Regions from separate parts of the Blautia sp. KLE_1732_HM_1032 genome, predicted to be linked through region 2. Evidence: predicted binding sites of a transcription regulator. Region 2 holds the regulator's gene; each other region holds the start of a gene.
What was found. Region 2 encodes HrcA, which represses chaperone genes, less so after heat shock. Its sites were predicted from a motif close to TGTTAGCACTCNNNNNNNNNGAGTGCTAACA; they were not measured.
Positions count from the first base shown of each region.

Region 1 (7,033 bases), 1.5 Mb from region 2:
GGGCATGAGATGAGTGAGAATCCACAACTTTTTCAGGAATTACTGAATGAATATGAAGTGATCCGGAGTAAACTGGAGGTAGAGATCACTGAATCTGGAAGGTCTGAACTGTTCAGTGATCTGATTGGACTGATAACTCGGATATCTGATCATATTTTCAGAAATGAGGAGAAAGTCCGGAAAGGAATAGGTGAGATTATGGGTGGACATGTTCTGGAACTGGAATCTGAGAAAAGGGCAAGACTGATGGCGGAAGCTAAAGAACAGGCTGAAGCACTGGGGCGAGAACAGGGAATGGCTCAGGGAATGGCTCAGGGAATGGCCCAGGGGGAAGAACGACTTAGTGTTCTGATCAACAGGCTTATACTTGATAATCGTGGTAATGAGATTCAGAAGGTTGTTACAGATAAAGAAATGCGTGAAGCTATGTACAGAGAATATCAATTATAATAAGAAAAGATAAAGAGAATCCCCCACTGGTTTTGCTATCCATGGGGGATTCGTTGATTGATCTGAATCTTATAATACAGAATATCCGTAACTGCTGACAATAGCATCGATCTTCTGGCGGTTTTTGCACAGTGGGCAGTTGTCAGAGCGGTAGGAGTGATAGTCCGGGATGTCTCTGGCCTGAAAGATAGAGTGGACAGGGAGTGTGGCTACACTGTCTACACTGCTGTAGATGGCTGCCACGCCGCGGATTTTACCGCCATAGTACAGAACGCTTTCGATAGCTCGGTTCAATGTGGATCCGGTGGTGATGGAACCATTTAGGACGAGGATGTTTTTTCCATTGATCATTGGTTCATAGTTGTCGCGGAAGATCATCTGCCCGGTGCTGTTGAACTCAGGGGTGATGACGTAGATGGTCTGGTGTGCGTTCATGGAAAGGACGCCGGCTTTGGTCAGTTCTTCGGCGAGATAAGCACCGATCACTTCAAGTCCGTCCATGCAGACGATGGTGTCTACCGGAATGGATGCTTCGTAATTTGCTGCGAGAGCGGATGCAATACGCTGTGCTTCAGCGCATCTGGATTTCATAGTAGTGAGATCCAGGTAGTGTGTGATATGGGACTGGGATGTTACGAAGTGTCCCGGAATCATTTTAAGCTGTATGCGGTTGTCAGTGCGTGCATAAATTTTTATGATGTTGTCCTGATCCATAATAAAAACCTCCTGTCGTGATCGTGTTTTACGTGGTTGTTCAGGAGAATTATCCTGAAGGATTACGAAACAGATTTATTTAACCGAATGCGGATTGCAAATATCCGATTAGCTGTGCATATTATACCATTAATTTCAAAAAAATGAAATAATATAATGCAAAATATATAAAAAATATTCAAAAAATCAAGCGTATTTGTTAAAAAATATCCAATATCATGAAAACTTTGACAATAGGATCATTACTATAGAGTGAAAGTACTTGTGAGTACGTAGTAAATTGGAAAGAGAGTGTCATATGTATTATTGCGTATAAAAAAGAGGAGGAGAATCCCTAAGGATCCTCCCCCTGTGAGAGTGAGTCAATATCAGCCTTCAATAGATACATATTTATCAGCTTCAATCTCTTCAGCTGCTTTTTTCGGAATAGAAAGTCTCAGAACACCGTTCTCAAATTTTGCATGGACATCTTCGTTTTTTACACCATTACCAACATAGAAGCTTCTGCTTGTGCTGCCGGCATAACGTTCACGGCGGATATAATTGCCTTTCTTGTCTTCCTCGTCTTTGTCAAGACCCTTGGCAGCGGAGATGGTAAGATAACCATCCTTCAGCTGTACCTGTACTTCATCTTTCTTAAATCCTGGAAGATCTACATCCAGCTCATAGCCTTTATCTGTTTCACGTACATCAGTTTTCATGATATTTTTTGCATGTTTGCCATAAAGAGGGTTCTTTCCGCTAAAGAAATTATCTCTGAATCCAAAATCATCCATCCAGTCATCAAATAAGTTTTCTCCAAATACACTCGGGAACATCATAAGTCATTTCTCCTTTCAAATTGAAAAGCCGTTCCGGTGGATCAAGAAATCCAACTGTTGCCGGTATATAGTTACCACTTCGGGTTATTCCGCAGTGGTGATCGTTTGGTTTTATTCTGAACATCTGGAAGTTCTTTTTTATCTTCTCCTTTGTTCTATATGTAATATAACACCTGTTGCTAGCAAAGTCAAGAGGCGAGTGCTAAAAAGTTGTGAAGAATTTGTGTTCCGTAAAATGAAAAACTAATTTCCACCTTTAGCCCTTTATGTTCTTATATTAAAAAGCGAATCGGACAAGGTCTGAAAAGCTTATGCAGATTGAACATTCTGCAATGTTATAATAACTTTAAAGCATAGAAAAAACCAAAAAAATCAATATAATAAGGCATATAGACAAAATGTATTAAAAAAATTTTTCGTACATTCTTCTGAGTTGAACAGACGATAGAAAGACAGTGTTCATGAGTATGCAGGTAAAGCAAAATGTAAATGAAAAAGTACAGGAGGAGAGAATAATGCAGAAAAAATATGCAGATTTTAAGCTTGGGGTACCGGATTATGTAACAGTGGAAACAGAAGAGGAGAGACTTGTGTGCCAGGGAGGGCAGACGACAGTAGCTGCCGGTGCAACTACTGTGGAATTTCAGGACGCAGGTGAACATGAGGATATATTTGTCACATCCGAGGATGCAGTGAGATGTGTGAAACTGAGATGGAACTATAAGATCCCGAAATCAGCCAGATTTCTGGGAGATGCCTGGGAACGTACCTATGGTGATGCGGAATGGCATGGAATGAGCGGAAACCGTTATCTGCCATGGTATTTTCTGGCGAAGTTTTCTGAGAAGGTTCTCTGCTTTGGTGTAAAGGTCCGTCCTTCTGCTATGTGCTGCTGGCAGGTGGATACCAAAGGAATTACTTTGTTTCTGGATGTTCGCTGCGGAAATACAGGAGTACAGCTGAAAGGAAGAAAGCTGTGTGCCGCACAGATCGTCGGCATGGAAGCAGAAGGAGCAGATACTTTTGAAACTGCACAGAAATTCTGTGAAAAAATGTGTACAGATCCGATCTTCCCGGAGTTTCCGGTATATGGAAGCAATAACTGGTATTATGCTTACGGTGACAGCTCCGAAGAGGAGATCTTAAGTGATACCGATTATATCCTGAAACTGACCGAAGGTGTAAAAAATCCTCCGTTCATGGTCATTGATGACTGCTGGCAGGAGCATCACCGCCTGGATGAATACAACGGTGGACCCTGGACAAAAGGCAATGCCAGATTTCCGGATATGAAAGGTCTTGCAGACAAGCTGGAGAAAAAAGGTGTCCGCCCGGGTATCTGGGTCCGTCTGCTTCTTAATGAAGATGAGAATATCCCGGATGAGTGGAGAATTTCCTATAATGACTGTCTCGATCCGTCCCACCCGGATGCACTGGAATATATCCGTAAAGATATCGAGAGGATCTGTGATTGGGGATACACGCTGATCAAGCATGATTTTTCTACCTTTGATCTCTTTGGGAAATGGGGATTTGAGGCGAATTTAAGAGACAATTCCATGGAGAAATGGCATTTTTATGATCAGACCAAAACCAGCGCAGAAATCGTAAAAATGCTTTATCAGGAGATTTATGATGCTTCCCGGAGCAACAACGCAATGATCATCGGCTGCAATACCATCGGACATCTCGGCGCAGGCCTGATGCATCTGAACCGGACCGGTGACGATACCAGCGGACGTATCTGGGAGCGTACCAGACGAATGGGCGTAAATACGCTGGCATTCCGTCTTCCGCAGCACAATACGTTTTACCATATTGATGCAGACTGTGTCGGTATTTTCGGAATGATCCCATGGGAGAAAAATCGTCAGTGGGCAGACGTTCTTGCAAAGAGCGGTACACCACTGTTTGTATCCGCAAAACCTGGAGTTTTGAATCCGGAGGAATTTGAGGAGCTGCATCAGATCATGCTGCGTGCATCAGAACAGGAAGAGCATTTTGTTCCGCTTGACTGGGAAGAAATCGACTGCCCGGAGGTATGGGGAGAAAACGGCGAAACTATCACTTATGACTGGTTTGACAACGAAGGTCCGACCATGGATGCTACGGTGGAGTACTATAATGCCAAGGTAGTTGTTCCGTAAATCAGGAAAAGTGGTTCAGCAATCCAGAAGATCCTCGGCATGATGATATTTTTCCCGGTATTCCCGTGGCGTCATGCCGGTTTCTTTTTTGAAGGCACGGGAAAAGGCAAATGGATTTTGATATCCGCAGGAGAACGCCACGCTGGAGACAGGGATATCCGTGATGGTCAGAAGCTCCCGGGCGTTGATGATCTTGGCTGAAGTCAGGAATGCTTGGGGTGTGGTTCCAAGATGTTTTTTAAAAAGTCCGTAAAGGTGGCTGCGGCTGATATGGAGATAGTCAGCAACATCTGTCACAGTGATATTCTGTAGCGGACTTTTTTTGATGTAATCAACAGCCTGTGTGATGTAAAAATTCTCATTGGATTCCATGGTGGTGTAGGACGCATGAAATTCTTCCTCCAGCAGGGCAATGATCCGGTAAAGACCGCTCTGGATATAGGCCTCACCGGAAGGCGTCAGTTGTGGATGAGCCATCATTTCAAGAATAGTTTCCTGATATGGAAGAACCGAATTCAGCTGCTGGACCGGAGTTTCCCCGGTAAGATGGCAGTGTTCGCAAAGCGTTGGAGCGTTTTCCCCGTTGAAACAGATCCAGATATAAGTCCAGGGATCAGAAGGTTCCGCTTTGTAGAGAGAGCTGGTCACAGGAGGAATGAAAAAGCACTGTCCGGCTTTCAAGGTATATTTCCGGTTGTTCATATAGAAATATCCCTGTCCGCTCAGCACAAAATGGATGGTGTAATATCGCCGGACACCAGGGCCGTAGGACTGTTCCGGTGTACATTTTTCCCAGCCGCAGGAAATAAGATGAAGTTCTTTTGATGAAGTCTGGCGGTTCATGACCTGCTTGTTTTTCATGAGAGTTTTCTGCCTTTCGATATATGGTTATTATAAGTAATATCAGTTTAAAATATTTGATCTGAGGTGTAAAGAACAAAGATGAACTGATAGGACAAAAGACAGTTGCCGTGCGATAAACGTGTGGCAGCTGTTTTTCTGTTTTCTGCAAAAATTCAGACGTAATGCAGGCATTGTCTTGACACTTGTAAAAGAAAAAGGTTTACCACCAGGAAAAATATCGTTATAATAGGAGAAACGCAGTTTCTCTGCGGCAAAAATATAACGGTCCGGGAGATATCTGTGTCAGAAATATTGCTTATCCGGTGATATATCAGATGATATGAGGAATTTTCCGGTATGTAATAAGAAGGGAGAAAGATATGGCATATTTAGGTGAAGAGATCAAAAAACTTGGTTTTGGCCTTATGAGACTTCCGCAGAAATCAGAAGGTGTGATCGATGTGGAGCAGACCAAAGTCATGGTGGACAAATTTATGGAAGCCGGATTTACATATTTTGATACAGCATGGGCTTATGCAGGAAGCGAAGATGCTATCCGCGAAGCGCTGGTAGAGCGTTATCCGAGAGAAAAATATCAGTTAGCCACCAAGATGGCAGCCTGGATCAACTGCAAGACAAGAGATGAAGCTCTTGCACAGTTTAAAACATCTCTGGAGAGAACAAAGGCAGGATATTTCGACTTTTATCTTCTCCACAATCTTGGAGAGCACAGAACAAAATATTTTGATGAGTACGGTTTATGGGACTGGATCCATGAACAGAAGGAAGCCGGTCTGATCAGACATGCAGGATTTTCGTTCCACTCCACACCGGAGGAGCTGGATGCACTTCTCACTGCACATCCGGAAATGGAATTTGTACAGCTGCAGATCAATTACGCAGACTGGGAAAATCCGGTGATCCAGTCAAGAGCCTGCTACGAGGTAGCCAGAAAACATGGAAAACCGGTCATTATCATGGAACCTGTAAAAGGCGGCATGCTTGCAACTCCGCCGGAAGCAGTGGAAAAGCTTCTGAAGGAAGCAGAGCCGGAAGCATCCACAGCATCCTGGGCGATCCGTTTTGCGGCAAATCTGGAAGGCGTGATCACCGTACTTTCCGGAATGAGCAATGTTGCACAGATGGAGGATAACCTTTCCTTTATGAAGGATTTCAATGGCCTTACTGACAGTGAGAAGGAGACTCTTGATAAGGCAAGAGAGGCTATGAGCAAAATTCCTCTGATCCCATGTACAACCTGTAACTACTGTGCAAAGGTCTGTCCGATGGAAATTGGAATTTCCGGTTCTTTTACAGCAATGAATTATCTGACATTGTACGGAAATAAAGCCGCCGCAGCGCATCAGGAAGACTGGCTGGTAGTCAGTCATGGCAGAAAGCGTGCAGATGAATGTATAAAATGCGGACAGTGTGAGGAAGTATGTCCGCAGCATATTTCCATCCGCGAGGAACTTGAGAAAGTAAGCGAGGCTTTTTGCAAATAAAGGAACTGATCCGGCAGGAAGCGGATCAGGGTAAGGAGAGAGTTTAAAAATGGAAAAATTCAAAGCATTTCTAAAACGGAAGGATATCGAGATCTCTCTGAAGAGATATGGTATCGATGCACTGGGAGCTATGGCACAGGGACTTTTCTGTTCCCTGCTGATCGGTACGATCATCAACACCATTGGCACACAGTTTCACATTCCGTTTCTGACTATGGCAGTTGCCACAGTCAATGATACCCAGTATACAGTAGGTTCTCTGGCATCTGCCATGAGCGGCCCTGCCATGGCAGTAGCCATCGGTTACGCCTTGCATTGCCCGCCGCTGGTATTGTTTTCGCTGATCACCGTTGGATTTGCCTCCAACGCACTTGGCGGAGCAGGCGGTCCTCTGGCTGTACTGTTTGTTGCCATTGTTGCAGCTGAGATCGGTAAGGCAGTTTCAAAGGAAACAAAGATCGATATCCTTGTAACGCCTCTTGTAACCATCGGTGTGGGCGTAGGTCTTTCCGCATGGTGGGCACCGGCTCTTGGAAAAGCTGCCATGAAGGTA
Region 1 covers NZ_CP102266.1:578,983-586,015, forward strand. The annotation lists gene NQ489_RS02870 (hypothetical protein) at 1-450, shown strand, start outside; gene NQ489_RS02875 (hypothetical protein) at 520-1,164, opposite strand; gene NQ489_RS02880 (Hsp20/alpha crystallin family protein) at 1,533-1,985, opposite strand; gene NQ489_RS02885 (glycoside hydrolase family 36 protein) at 2,501-4,132, shown strand; gene NQ489_RS02890 (AraC family transcriptional regulator) at 4,148-4,993, opposite strand; gene NQ489_RS02895 (aldo/keto reductase) at 5,356-6,480, shown strand; gene NQ489_RS02900 (PTS transporter subunit IIC) at 6,530-7,033, shown strand, end outside.
Region 1: NQ489_RS02880 (Hsp20/alpha crystallin family protein) is a predicted target of HrcA. The motif match lies at 2,163-2,193, and genes of this name have one in related genera.

Region 2 (7,033 bases):
GAAGGATATCACCGGCACCTGCATCACCTGCAAGTTTACCACCCTGTACGGAAGCACCAAGTGCAACACACTCATCCGGGTTCAGGTTCTTGCTCGGCTCTTTGCCTGTTAACTGTCTTACCTTATCCTGTACAGCCGGGATACGGGAAGAACCACCAACCAGAAGTACCTGGCCAAGCTCAGAAGCTGTGATACCTGCATCAGACAGTGCACGGCGAACCGGCTCTGCTGTCATCTCTACAAGATCATGTGTCAGCTCATCAAATTTAGCTCTTGTAAGGTTCATATCGAAATGCTTCGGTCCCTCAGCAGTTGCTGTGATGAACGGAAGGTTGATGTTTGTTGTTGTTGCGGAAGAAAGCTCTTTCTTAGCTTTCTCAGCTGCCTCTTTCAGTCTCTGAAGAGCCATCTTATCGTTGCTTAAGTCTACGCCCTCTGTTCTCTTGAACTCGGAAAGCATGTAATCTGTAACTTTCTTATCAAAGTCATCTCCACCAAGACGGTTATTACCAGCTGTGGAAAGAACCTCGATAACGCCATCACCGATCTCGATCACGGATACATCGAATGTACCGCCGCCAAGGTCGTATACCATGATCTTCTGCTCTTTCTCATTGTCAAGACCATATGCAAGAGCTGCTGCTGTAGGCTCGTTGATAATACGTTTTACATCAAGACCTGCGATCTTACCTGCATCTTTGGTAGCCTGACGCTGAGCATCGTTGAAGTAAGCCGGAACTGTGATAACTGCCTCTGTTACTTTCTCACCAAGATATGCCTCTGCATCCTTTTTCAGTTTCTGAAGGATCATTGCTGAGATCTCCTGTGGAGAATATTTCTTGTCATCGATGGTTACACGGTAATCGGTACCCATCTCTCTTTTGATAGAGGAGATCGTTCTGTCTGCATTTGTAACTGCCTGACGTTTTGCAGGCTCACCTACCAGACGCTCTCCTGTTTTTGTAAATGCTACAACGGATGGTGTTGTTCTTGCGCCTTCTGTATTTGCGATAACTGTCGGCTGTCCACCTTCCATTACGGCTACACAGCTGTTTGTTGTACCTAAGTCAATACCAATAATCTTTCCCATGATTTTTTCCTCCTGTTTTAGTCTGTATCTGTTAAAATAAAGTTTGTTGTCAGTTAGTTCGCAACCTTCACCATACTGTGGCGTACTACGAAATCCTTGTAAGTGTAACCCTTCTGGAATTCTTCCACCACGATGTTCTCTCCAACCTCTTCATCCTCCACATGCATCACTGCATTATGGAAATCCGGGTTGAATTCCTTTCCCACTGCTTCGATTGGCTTCACGCCAAGCTCATCCAGTGTTGTGGTAAGCTGCTTGTAGATCATTTTCATTCCATCTGCAAAAGCATCGCCTTCCTGTGCCTGTGCAAGACCTCTTTCAAAGTTATCCACAACCGGCAGGATCTTTTCAACGATCTCTTTTGCTCCGATGATGTACATACTGGATTTTTCTTTTTCCGTTCTTTTACGGAAATTATCAAATTCAGCCATGGTACGCTTCAGGCGATCGGTAAGTTCCTCCACCTTCTGCTCAGATTTATCTTTTTTCTTCTTTCCGAAGAAGGAAGTTTTTGATTTTTCTTCTTTTTTATCCTCTGAGGCAGCTTCTTCGCCTGGAGTATTGTTTTCTTCCTCCGGCAGATCTTCTCCCTCCGGTGTCAGGTTTTCTTCTTCCTGATTTCCGTCAGTTACGGGGATTTCCTTCTCCGTTTCCTGCTCTTCGGATGTTTTCTTTGTTTCCTCCGACACTTTTTTTCTACCGCCTTTCTAAGTTTTCTTCTTTTTCAAAACGTCATCCAGATGATTCTTCAGTTCCTTCAGACTGTCCACTACATTCTCATAATCCATTCGTTTGGGACCGATGATCCCGATGGTTCCGTACATTCCGTCTCCCAGTTCATATCTGGCAGTTACAATGCTGCAGTCCTTCATGGTCTGGATCGGCATCTCATCACCGATATAAACCTGGATTCCTGTATTCTCTCCATCTGACATCTGTTCTTTTACAAGATCGGCAAGTTCATGCTTCTCCTCAAATGCGGAGATCAGCTCCGTTGCCTTCTCTTTATCGGCAAGCTCCGGATACTTGAAGATGTTCGTTGCACCTGAAGTATAGATCTCCATATCTTCCTCTTCCACATGAATGGTGGCTGCCACTGCATCCAGAACCGTTGCCACCACACCGCTGTGGCTGCCTGCCTGTTCCTTCAGTCTGGCGATCATCCCAAGGTTGATATCCTGGATCGGGATCCCATTGAGATTGGTGTTAAGAAGAAGATTCAGTTTCAGGATCGTCTGGTCGTCCATTTCCTCATCCAGATTGATGATCTGGTTCCGGACTGTGTTGTTGTCACTGACAACCACAGCCACAAGCTGAAGCTCACTCATTCTCGACAGCTGGATGAACTTGATCTTGTTGCCGCTGTACTGCGGAACGGAAACCATGGTAGCATAGTTGGTATTGGAAGCAAGAACCTTCGCAACCTTCTTAAGCACCTTATCCATCTTATCTGTCTTCTCAATGATCAGATCTCGCAGCTCTGCAACCTCTGCTTCCTTCTCTTTCATCAGCTCATTGACGTAAAGTCTGTAGCCTTTATCTGAAGGAATCCTTCCTGCTGAGGTATGAGGCTGGACGATATAGCCCATATCTGTCAGGTCTGACATTTCATTTCGGATCGTTGCGGAACTTACATTGAGATCCGCATACTTGGAAATGGTCCTGGAACCAACCGGTTCTCCGGTCTCCATATAGGTCTTGATGATTGCTTTTAAGATTTTTTGCTTGCGCTCATTCAACACCTCTTCCATGAAGCCATCTCCTTTCCTTTTTATTCTTCCTGACGGATGTTGATTCTTTTTTTATATCTGTTAGCACTCATTTTAGTGGAGTGCTAACATCTACAGTCTTTAAGATATCACCATGTAAAATATTTGTCAATATGTTTTGAAAAAAAGTTCTTATTTTTTCGCAACAAAAAAAGCATCAGTACGATGCTTTTTTGTAATACTGGTCTATGCAGTTCTGTGCTCCGGTAAAAAATTCCGCTTCTGTTTTCTGTCCCAGCACATATTTCTGAAATTCCGTACCCATAGTCGAAACAGCTTCTATGGAATCGGCGCACAGTGGTCTTGCCTTCAGCTTATAATCTTTCAGATATTGCCGGATCATTTCAATGCCATCCAGATCAAAATTCTTATCCTCGATCACATCCAGTCTTGCTGGACACATTTTTGTCAGCTGTCCGTAATTTTTACTGGCCTCATATCCGGACACATACTGAAGGAACTTCAGAGCTGCTTCTTTATGATCAGAATTTTTATTCAGTACATACTGCCAGGTTGCGATATTGGTCACCTTCTCGTCAAATTCCGGAAATGGTGCCATATGGATCTTATCTTTTCCATACACGCCTGCATTCTGAAAAGTACTCAACACACCGGTATACATAAACATACATCCATACTGGCCGTTTATAAATTTTTCATTCAGCTGGTCATGCTGGTCGATCAGATTCTCCTCTGATATCATCCCTGTATCCAGCATTCGCTTCATATATTCTGCCGCTTCTCTTGTTTTCGGATCCGTCCAGTCTGTATAATCTCCTCCGAAAAAATCGACATACTCGCTGATACTATTATATATGTAAGAAATCTCCCATGCATCCCCATATGCATATTTTCCCGTATTCTGAAGCTTTTTCTGAAGGATCTCAAGATCACTGAGACAGGAGAGTCTGTCCAGACCAGCCTGATCCAGCAATTCCTGGTTCACCCAGAATGCCATGATATCCATCCTGAACGGTACCGAAAAAATATGTCCGTCTGACATGCATATTTCTTTCAGGTATTCCTGCAGAAAATTCGCCGCTGTCTCCTCTGTCATAACCGTATCTTCCAACGGAAGAAGAAATCCCTTATGTTTAAATTCGGATATCATCTCATCATTTACTGTGATCAGATCAACAGAATCATCTCCTGATGTCAGAAGAGTTGCTATTTTGGCCTGGCGATTGTCCGCATTGGCCGGACATTTTTCAATATGGATCTTTATTCCAAGATCTTTTTCCGCCTGGCTGATAAAAGAATCAAAGCCTTCTGTGCCTGCATCCACATGAAGGATCGTCAGTTCCTGTCTGTTCTCCGGCACAATATCAGATGCAGCCTCCTTCTTCTGGACTCCACATCCTGTCACTGCCAGAGCCAGGGCAAATACCCCGCAAAATACCTGTTTTTTCAATCTCTACCACCCTTTTTATCTGGGCCATCTATCCTCTTTTGACATCAACGGCTGGAACGGTGCATGAGGAAGTGTCTGATACCAGTACGCTACACTTGCCACATCATCCTGTCGTTCAAACAGGCCACGGTATCCGACGCCTATCTGCTGAATCGTAACGCGAAGATCCTCTTCAAAGCAGATTGGATCCTGTAAATGCCATCTGTAAAAGCCTCTCATTGGCGGGCAGTCATCATTATGATAAAAATTGTGGATCAGCTCGTCATGGGCAGAATAATACGGATATCCCAGATACGGCGTGTTATAATTCTGTTCCACGGTTTTTCCATCCACCTGTTTGGCAAAGCTCCAGGAACCACCAAAGTAATCTTCCGTTCCTGTTCCACAGATGGTCGGATACTCCTCATCTCCGTCAATATAAAACTTCATTTCTCCCTCGCCCCACCAGTAACGTTCCAGTGTGGTAAGTGCCATGTAGGTTCCTATATAATGGCCTTTTCCTTTTACTCCATCCAAAATTGTATAATCTTTTGTTTTTTCTGTCAACCGTTCCCTTCTCCACTGCGCATGGAAATAAGCAATATCGTCCGGAAGCTCATCATAGAGACAGTAATCTACCTGATAAAAGAAAGCCGGGATTTTATTTGCATGCTGGTTTTCCAGTGTGATCTTTGCTTTCTTCTTAAACGGCATCGGGAAATAGCAGTTAAAGCCCCTGTTTGGAACAACAGCCACCGGAACAGAATTTACAAAACATTCCCTTCCGAATCCGCAGCAGAAGAAATCACCCAGAGGACTTTCCACGGAAGGAGTTTCCTCGTCATCCCAGTACATACGGATTACAAGATCTCTCAGTACAAAGCAATCTGCCTCTGTAGTCTTGTTATCAACGGTGATCCAGATATGATTGATCTGTCCCGGTCCTTCCATTTCTGCCAGAGTTACCACAGTTCCCGGCTCAATATCCCTGAGACACGGGCTTCCTTTTCTGGACGGTCCCAGATGACTTGCAGCCATACCGCCTCTGCCTTTTTCTCCATGAGGATTTTCTGCGTTGATCGCACGGCTTTTTCCATGCTTTGCAAGTGCGATCCCTCCCAGTCCGCCTGTAAATGCCTGATACATATCTGTTTTCTCCTCTCTTTTGGAAATTAAAAATATTATATTTACGCTTTTACTCCACCTGCCATGATACCATCCATGATCTGTTTCTCAAAAACAGCTACAAAGATAATGATCGGAAGAAGGATGATCCATCCCATGGCGCTGACCAGATCCCACGGAACTCCATACATGTTGTCACGTAACGGAAGCTGTACGATGGAAACAGAAAGTACCTGAATACCATTTGAATAAAACAACGGTGTGAAAAAGTTATTCAGACAGGTAATAAAGTTGATAATGCAAACCGTAGCGATTGCCGGCTTCATCAGCGGCAGAACGATCGTAAACAGTCTCTGTGAAAAAGATGCGCCGTCAATAGCAGCTGCCTCCTCCAGTGAGATCGGGATCTCACCGACAAAGTTTCTGAGGATCAGAACCGTAAACGGTATAACGGTACTGATATAAAGAAGGATAAGTCCCGGATATGTATCATACAGCTTTACCTTCTGCATAAACTCATACAGCGGGCGGGCTGTGACAACCTCAGGGATCAGCATGGTAGCCAGAACAAACGCAAATGCAACAGAAACTCCCTTTGAGTTAAATCTTGAGAAGCCATAGGCAGCCATTGCACACAGCACGGTACTGATCACAAGTGTAATGCCTACGATCAGAACTGTATTTCCGATCTTTGAAAGCAGTCCTACATTCTGTATCAGAAATTTATAGCTTTCCAGTGTGGGATGATCCGGAAGATAATCGATCGGTGTTTTAAACAGTTCTCCTGACGGTGTGATCGAAGAAATAAAGATCCAGTAAACCGGGAACAGGATCAGAAAAGCCACAACTGCAAACAGAACCCATCTTCCAACGGCTACCACTCCATGATAAACATTATATTTTCCTGTATTCTTCACGATAATTCCCCCTAACTGTCAAACTTATTCATAACACGTATATTCAGCCAGCTGAAGATCGCCATTACAACAAACAGCAGCATAGCCAGCGCCGAAGCATATCCTACGTTTAGATTTGTAAATGCTTCTGTTGTGATTCTGTATGCGATCAGCGCAGTATCCTCTCCAGGGCCTCCAGATGTCATGGAATAAACCAGATCGAAGGTTGTCAGTCTCCAGAGTGTGAACGGAATACATAAAGTCAGGACATTTTTTGCGATCAGCGGAAGTGTGATCCGGAAAAAGCTCTGGATCCCGTTTGCACCGTCTACCTTTGCTGCCTCATAGATATCGCCGGAAATAAACTGAAGTCCGGAAAGTACAAGAATTGCAAAGAACGGAAGGTCCTTCCACAGGTCCATTGCAATTACCGCTGCTCTTGCAGTACCTGTATTGATCAGCCAGCTGTTCTGGTAACCCGGTACAAACCAGCGGATAAAATCATTGATCAGACCATAATCATTGTTAAATGCCCATTTTGCAGCCATACCGGCTACTACTGCAGGCATAGCCCACGGGATCAGCACGATGGTCCTCAGAAAACGGCGGCCTTTGAATTTCATATTCAGGATCAGTGCCAGGATAACTCCGAGGATCACATGAAAGATCATGGAAGCAACCACAAATATTGCCGTAAAGCTGATCGATGTGAGCACTTTAGGATCAGAAAATACCTTCAGGTAATTCTTGAAGCCTATAAATT
Region 2 covers NZ_CP102266.1:2,779,931-2,786,963, forward strand. The annotation lists gene dnaK (molecular chaperone DnaK) at 1-1,090, opposite strand, end outside; gene grpE (nucleotide exchange factor GrpE) at 1,144-1,779, opposite strand; gene hrcA (heat-inducible transcriptional repressor HrcA) at 1,798-2,841, opposite strand; gene NQ489_RS13290 (ABC transporter substrate-binding protein) at 3,017-4,270, opposite strand; gene NQ489_RS13295 (glycoside hydrolase family 172 protein) at 4,286-5,395, opposite strand; gene NQ489_RS13300 (carbohydrate ABC transporter permease) at 5,437-6,291, opposite strand; gene NQ489_RS13305 (carbohydrate ABC transporter permease) at 6,303-7,033, opposite strand, start outside.

Region 3 (7,033 bases), 120 kb from region 2:
GCAGGCCGTGTACAGTCTGTGGCACTGCGTATCATCTGTGACAGAGAAGATGAGATCAATGCATTCATTCCTGAAGAATACTGGAGCCTGGAGGGTGAATTTCAGGTAAAGGGTGAGAAGAAACCGTTGACAGCCAAGTTCTATGGAACAGATAAAAAACTTCCGATCAGAAACCGGCAGGAAATGGATGAGATCCTGAAAAGTCTGGAAGACTGTAAATATGAGATCACAGAAGTAAAAAAGGGTGAGAGGATCAAAAACGCTCCCCTTCCGTTTACCACAAGTACTCTGCAGCAGGAAGCTGCCAAGACACTGAATTTTTCTACGCAGAAGACTATGCGCCTGGCACAGCAGTTATATGAAGGTGTGGATGTAAAAGGCAGTGGTACGGTAGGTCTGATCTCCTATCTGCGTACAGATTCTACTCGAATTTCAGAGGAAGCAGATGCAGCAGCAAGAACTTATATTTCTGAGCAGTATGGTTTGGATTATGTTTCTCAGACAGAGAAGGCGATCAAAAACGGACAGAAGATACAGGATGCTCATGAGGCGATCCGTCCTACAGATATTGCGAGGACACCAGTTCTGGTGAAGGAATCCCTGACCAGGGATCAGTTCCGTTTATATCAGCTGATCTGGAGACGTTTTGCGGCGAGCAGAATGGCACCGGCACGTTATGAGACCACGTCTGTCAAGATCGGAGCAGGTGAGTATGTGTTCACGGTTGCAGCATCCAAGGTTGCCTTTGATGGCTTTATGTCTGTGTACACAGAAGAGGGCGATGACAAAAAGGGCAATGTTTTAAGTCAAAGTCTGGAAAAGGGTATGGAGCTGAAGCTGAAAGAACTGAAGCCGGAGCAGCATTTTACACAGCCGCCGGCACATTACACAGAGGCTTCACTTGTAAAGACTATGGAAGAGCTTGGAATCGGACGTCCAAGTACGTATGCGCCGACCATCACAACGATCATCAGCAGACGCTATGTATCCAAGGAACAGAAAAATCTTTACGTCACAGAGCTTGGAGAGGTTGTTAATAATATTATGAAACAGGCTTTTCCAAGTATTGTGGATGTAAACTTTACAGCAACTATGGAGGGACTTTTGGACTGCGTGGAAGCAGGTACCGTACAGTGGAAAACGGTTGTACGTAACTTCTATCCGGATCTGAAGCATGATGTGGATGAGGCTGAGAAAGAGCTTGAGAAAGTTGATATACAGGATGAGGTTACGGATGTGATCTGTGACAACTGTGGCCGCAACATGGTGATCAAGTACGGTCCTCATGGAAGATTTCTTGCATGCCCCGGATTTCCGGACTGTCGTAATACAAAACCATATTATGAGAAGATCGGTGTTGCATGTCCGAAGTGCGGCGGCGAAATTGTCATGAAAAAAACGAAAAAAGGCAGAAAATATTACGGATGTGAGAATAATCCGGAATGTGATTTTATGTCCTGGCAGAAACCTTCTGCAAAGAAATGTCCGAAATGTGGTAATTATATGCTCGAAAAGGGAAATAAGCTGGTTTGCAGCCAGGAAACCTGCGGATATGTGGAACAAAAACCAAAAGATGAAGATTGATTGAATAAATGCTTTTCCACCAATTTTCAGAAAATCCCGTTAAAAATAAAAAAATATAAAAAAGTCTTGTAAATTTCCAGAATAACGTGTAATATTAGACTAGAAAAACGATTTCTTTCAAAGTACGAAAGTGAAAGGAGGAAAAATGAGCGTTCAGTTGCTAGATAAAACTAGAAAAATCAATAAGCTTCTGCATAACAGCAGCTCAAGCAAGGTAGTGTTTAACGACATTTGCCAGGTGCTCATGGAAACCTTAAGTTCCAATATCCTGGTACTCAGTAAGAAAGGTAAGGTTCTGGGAGTCAGTATCTGCCCGGGTGTGGATGAGATCACAGAGCTGATCGATGACAAAATCGGCGGACATATCGACCCATTATTGAATGAGAGATTTCTTGGTGTTCTTTCCACAAAGGAGAATGTCAATCTCCAGACACTTGGCTTTGAGCATGTACCCGGAAATTATCAGGGAATCGTGAATCCGATCGATATTGCAGGTGAGAGACTGGGAACGTTATTCATGTACCGCAATGATCATCCCTATGATATTGAGGATATTATTGTCAGCGAGTATGGTACAACAGTTGTAGGCTTGGAAATGATGCGTGCGGTTCATGACGAGAACGCAGAAGAAGACAGAAAACAGCAGATCGTTAAATCGGCATTCAGTACACTGTCCTTCTCAGAACTTGAGGCGATCATCCATATTTTTGATGAGCTGGATGGGGATGAGGGTATCCTGGTTGCCAGCAAGATCGCTGACCGTGTAGGTATCACCAGATCCGTGATCGTAAATGCACTGCGTAAATTCGAGAGTGCAGGTGTGATCGAATCCCGTTCATCCGGTATGAAGGGAACTTACATTAAAGTTCTTAATGAAGTGATCTTTGATGAGCTTGAGGAGATAAAAGCACAGAGAAGCAAGAAGGCATAATGTGATCAGCACTGTCAGATGCTTGATATAAGATAAAGAACGTGACAAAAGAGACTTCCCGCTAGCGTGGGAGTCTCTTTTTTGTCTGTTTCATAAAATCAAAATAAATAATGAAATTGAGAAAACAAGAGAAAACAAGAGTATAAAAGAGATAAAATCAGAATAATATAGAAAAACCATATCTTAAAAGGGTTGCGAAAATATGTGAAATTCACTAATATAGCCATAGTGATTAGCACTCGTATAAAGTGAGTGCTAGCAGACGAAGATGGAACTTATAAAGGAGGAACATAGATCATGAAGTTAGTACCTTTAGGCGACAGAGTAGTATTAAAACAGGTTGAAGCAGAAGAGACAACAGCATCCGGAATCGTACTTCCGGGACAGGCACAGGAGAAACCACAGCAGGCAGAAGTTATCGCAGTTGGTCCTGGCGGAGTTGTAAATGGCAAAGAAGTAAAGATGGAAGTAGAAGTCGGAAACACTGTTATTTACTCCAAATATGCAGGAACAGAAGTTAAGATGGATGGTACGGATTACATCATTGTAAAACAGGAAGATATCCTGGCAGTTATTAAATAATATAAACATCTTATCGTATATCAATATAAATAGGAGGTCATTTTATCATGGCAAAAGAAATTAAATATGGCGCAGAAGCAAGAGCAGCACTTGAAGCTGGTGTAAATAAACTTGCAGATACAGTAAGAGTAACACTTGGACCGAAAGGAAGAAACGTAGTACTTGACAAATCTTTCGGTGCTCCGCTTATCACAAACGATGGTGTTTCCATCGCAAAAGAGATCGAGCTTGAGGACGGATTCGAGAACATGGGTGCTCAGATCATCAAGGAAGTTGCATCCAAGACAAACGATGTAGCAGGTGATGGTACTACAACAGCGACTGTACTTGCTCAGGCAATGGTTCATGAGGGAATGAAGAACCTGGCAGCAGGTGCCAACCCGATCATCCTCAGAAAAGGTATGAAAAAAGCAACAGATGTTGCAGTAGAAGCGATCAAGAACATGAGCCAGGCAATCAACGGCAAAGAGCAGATCGCTAACGTAGCAGCAATCTCTGCAAGTGATGAGCAGGTTGGACAGCTTGTTGCTGATGCTATGGAGAAAGTTTCCAAAGACGGTGTTATCACTGTTGAGGAGTCCAAGACCATGCATACAGAGCTTGACCTTGTAGAAGGTATGCAGTTTGACCGTGGATATATTTCCGCATACATGTCCACAGATATGGAGAAAATGGAGGCAACTCTTGATGATCCGTACATCCTGATCACAGACAAGAAGATCAGCAATATCCAGGAGATCCTTCCACTTCTTGAGCAGGTTGTTCAGGCCGGTGCGAAACTTCTCATCATCGCTGAGGATGTTGAGGGTGAGGCCCTTACAACTCTGATCGTCAACAAACTGAGAGGAACCTTCCAGGTAGTAGCTGTAAAAGCTCCTGGCTATGGTGACAGAAGAAAAGAGATGCTTCAGGATATCGCGATCCTGACAGGCGGACAGGTGATCTCCGATGAGCTTGGTCTTGACCTGAAAGAAGCTAAGATGGAGCAGCTTGGACGTGCAAAATCTGTTAAAGTTGCAAAAGAGAACACAGTTATCGTTGATGGTCTCGGTGACAAAGATGCCATTGCAAAACGTGTTGCACAGATCCGTGCGCAGATCGAGGAGACAAAATCCGAGTTCGATAAAGAGAAACTTCAGGAGAGACTTGCAAAACTGGCTGGCGGCGTAGCTGTTATCCGTGTAGGTGCTGCTACTGAGACAGAGATGAAAGAAGCAAAACTTCGTCTTGAGGATGCTCTTGCAGCAACAAGAGCAGCTGTTGAGGAAGGTATCATCGCAGGTGGCGGATCTGCTTACATCCATGCTTCCAAAGAGGTTGCAAAACTTGCAACAACACTTGAGGGAGATGAGAAGACAGGTGCTTATGTGATCCTGAAAGCCCTTGAGGCTCCGTTGTTCCACATTGCTGCAAACGCAGGACTGGAAGGCGCTGTTATCATCAACAAGGTAAGAGAGTCTGAGGTAGGTACAGGCTTTGATGCTCTGAATGAGAAATATGTAAACATGGTTGAGAATGGAATCCTTGATCCTGCAAAGGTTACAAGAAGTGCACTTCAGAACGCAACAAGTGTTGCATCTACACTTCTTACAACAGAGGCTGTAGTTTCTACGATCAAAGAGGATACTCCTGCTCCGGCACCAAACCCGGGAATGGGAATGATGTAATTTCAAGCAGGCAGGTAAATAATTTACAAAATGAGAGGGCCTGCGTCATGGACGCGGCTCTCTTTTTGTGTTATAATCAAAAGAAATCAGTAAATTACGAAAGGAAGAAGCAAATGAGTGACTTATATTCAGAACTTCTGGTAAAGAAGAAACAGACAGGGAAGGATCTTGTTATAAAATACGGTCTTATTGTACTGACCGTGATCATGGTTCTGGGAGGTCTGGTGCTGAATGCACTTCTTCTGGTTCCGGCTATCGCTCTTGGTGTTGCATGCTATTTTGTAATTCCGAAAACAGACCTGGAATATGAATATCTGTTTGTTAACGGGGAACTGGATATTGATATGATCATGTCCAAGTCAAAGAGGAAAAGAGTAAAATCACTTCAGCTTGCGGAGGCTGATCTTGTGGCACCTCTGAAATCCCACAGAATGGATTATTACAACGGAAATCAGAAGATGAAAACCATAGACTTTTCCTCAGGTATTGAGGATCATAAGCGCTATGCCATGATCGTAAGAGACAGCGGAGAAACCTGCAAGGTGATCCTGGAGCTGGATGATGAACTTGCCAATACCATGAAAAATTCTGCACCGAGTAAAGTTTTTTTGGATTGACATGAATCTTGTTTTTTGTTACACTAGTTCACAAATTTAAAATATCTTACACAAAGGGAGGAAATGCAATGGGTACTATTATTGGTGAAGGCATTACGTTTGATGATGTCCTGCTGGTTCCGGCTTATTCTAAAGTAATTCCGAATCAGGTTGATGTTTCAACGTATTTAACCAAGAAAGTAAAGCTGAATATCCCCATGATGAGTGCGGGAATGGACACAGTTACAGAGCACAGAATGGCAATTGCTATGGCCAGACAGGGTGGTATCGGTATCATTCACAAGAATATGTCCATTGAGGCACAGGCAGAAGAGGTTGACAAAGTTAAACGTTCTGAGAACGGTGTTATCACCGATCCATTTTATCTTTCAGCAGAGCATACACTGAAGGATGCCAATGACCTGATGGCGAAATACCGTATTTCCGGTGTTCCGATCACAGAAGGCAGAAAACTGGTAGGTATTATCACAAACCGTGATCTTAAATTTGAGACAGATTTCAGCAGAAAGATCAAGGAGTGCATGACTTCAGAAGGACTGATCACAGCTAAGGAAGGAATCACACTTGAGGATGCCAAGAAGATCCTTGCGAAATCCCGTAAGGAGAAATTACCCATTGTAGATGATGACTTTAATTTAAAAGGACTCATTACCATCAAGGATATCGAGAAACAGATCAAGTATCCGCTTGCAGCCAAGGATGCACAGGGAAGACTTCTTTGTGGTGCTGCGGTTGGTATCACAGCAAATGTGCTTGCACGTGTTGATGCGCTTGTGAAGGCTAATGTAGATGTGATCGTAATTGATTCTGCACATGGTCATTCAGAAAACATTTTAAAAGCAGTCCGCGAGATCAAGGTAACATATCCGGAGCTTCAGGTAATCGCAGGTAATGTTGCAACAGGCGAAGCTACCAAGGCTCTGATCGAGGCTGGAGTAGATGCAGTCAAAGTTGGTATCGGACCGGGATCTATCTGTACAACACGTGTTGTTGCAGGTATTGGTGTTCCGCAGGTTACTGCAGTTATGGATTGTTATGAAGTGGCTAACAGCTACGGAATCCCGATCATTGCAGACGGCGGTATCAAATATTCCGGAGATATCACCAAGGCCATCGCAGCAGGTGCCAATGTCTGCATGATGGGAAGCATGTTCGCAGGATGCGACGAGAGCCCGGGAACATTCGAACTTTATCAGGGAAGAAAATATAAAGTATATCGTGGAATGGGATCTATCGCAGCTATGGAGAATGGCAGCAAGGATCGTTATTTCCAGGAGAATGCAAAGAAGCTTGTGCCGGAGGGTGTTGAGGGTCGTGTTGCGTATAAAGGACATGTTGAGGATACCGTATTCCAGCTGATCGGTGGTTTAAGATCCGGTATGGGTTACTGTGGAGCAGAAAATATTGAGAAGCTGAAGACAACAGGCAGATTCATCAAGATTTCAGCTGCATCTCTTAAAGAGTCACATCCACATGACATCCACATCACAAAAGAGGCTCCAAACTACAGTGTAGATGAATAATAAAGGAAAAAAAGGTAAGACCGGTAAAAAGTCACCCAGGCCGTCCCATAGCGGGCGGCCTGTTTCCGTAAAGAAAACTTCCTCCGGGTCTTCCAGAAGAAAAAAGAAGTCTTTGAGAAAAAAGAACCC
Region 3 covers NZ_CP102266.1:2,656,034-2,663,066, reverse strand. The annotation lists gene topA (type I DNA topoisomerase) at 1-1,584, shown strand, start outside; gene codY (GTP-sensing pleiotropic transcriptional regulator CodY) at 1,730-2,515, shown strand; gene groES (co-chaperone GroES) at 2,813-3,097, shown strand; gene groL (chaperonin GroEL) at 3,145-4,764, shown strand; gene NQ489_RS12695 (DUF6106 family protein) at 4,878-5,381, shown strand; gene guaB (IMP dehydrogenase) at 5,450-6,904, shown strand; gene NQ489_RS12685 (peptidoglycan recognition protein family protein) at 7,017-7,033, shown strand, end outside.
Region 3: groES (co-chaperone GroES) is a predicted target of HrcA. The motif match lies at 2,746-2,776, and genes of this name have one in related genera.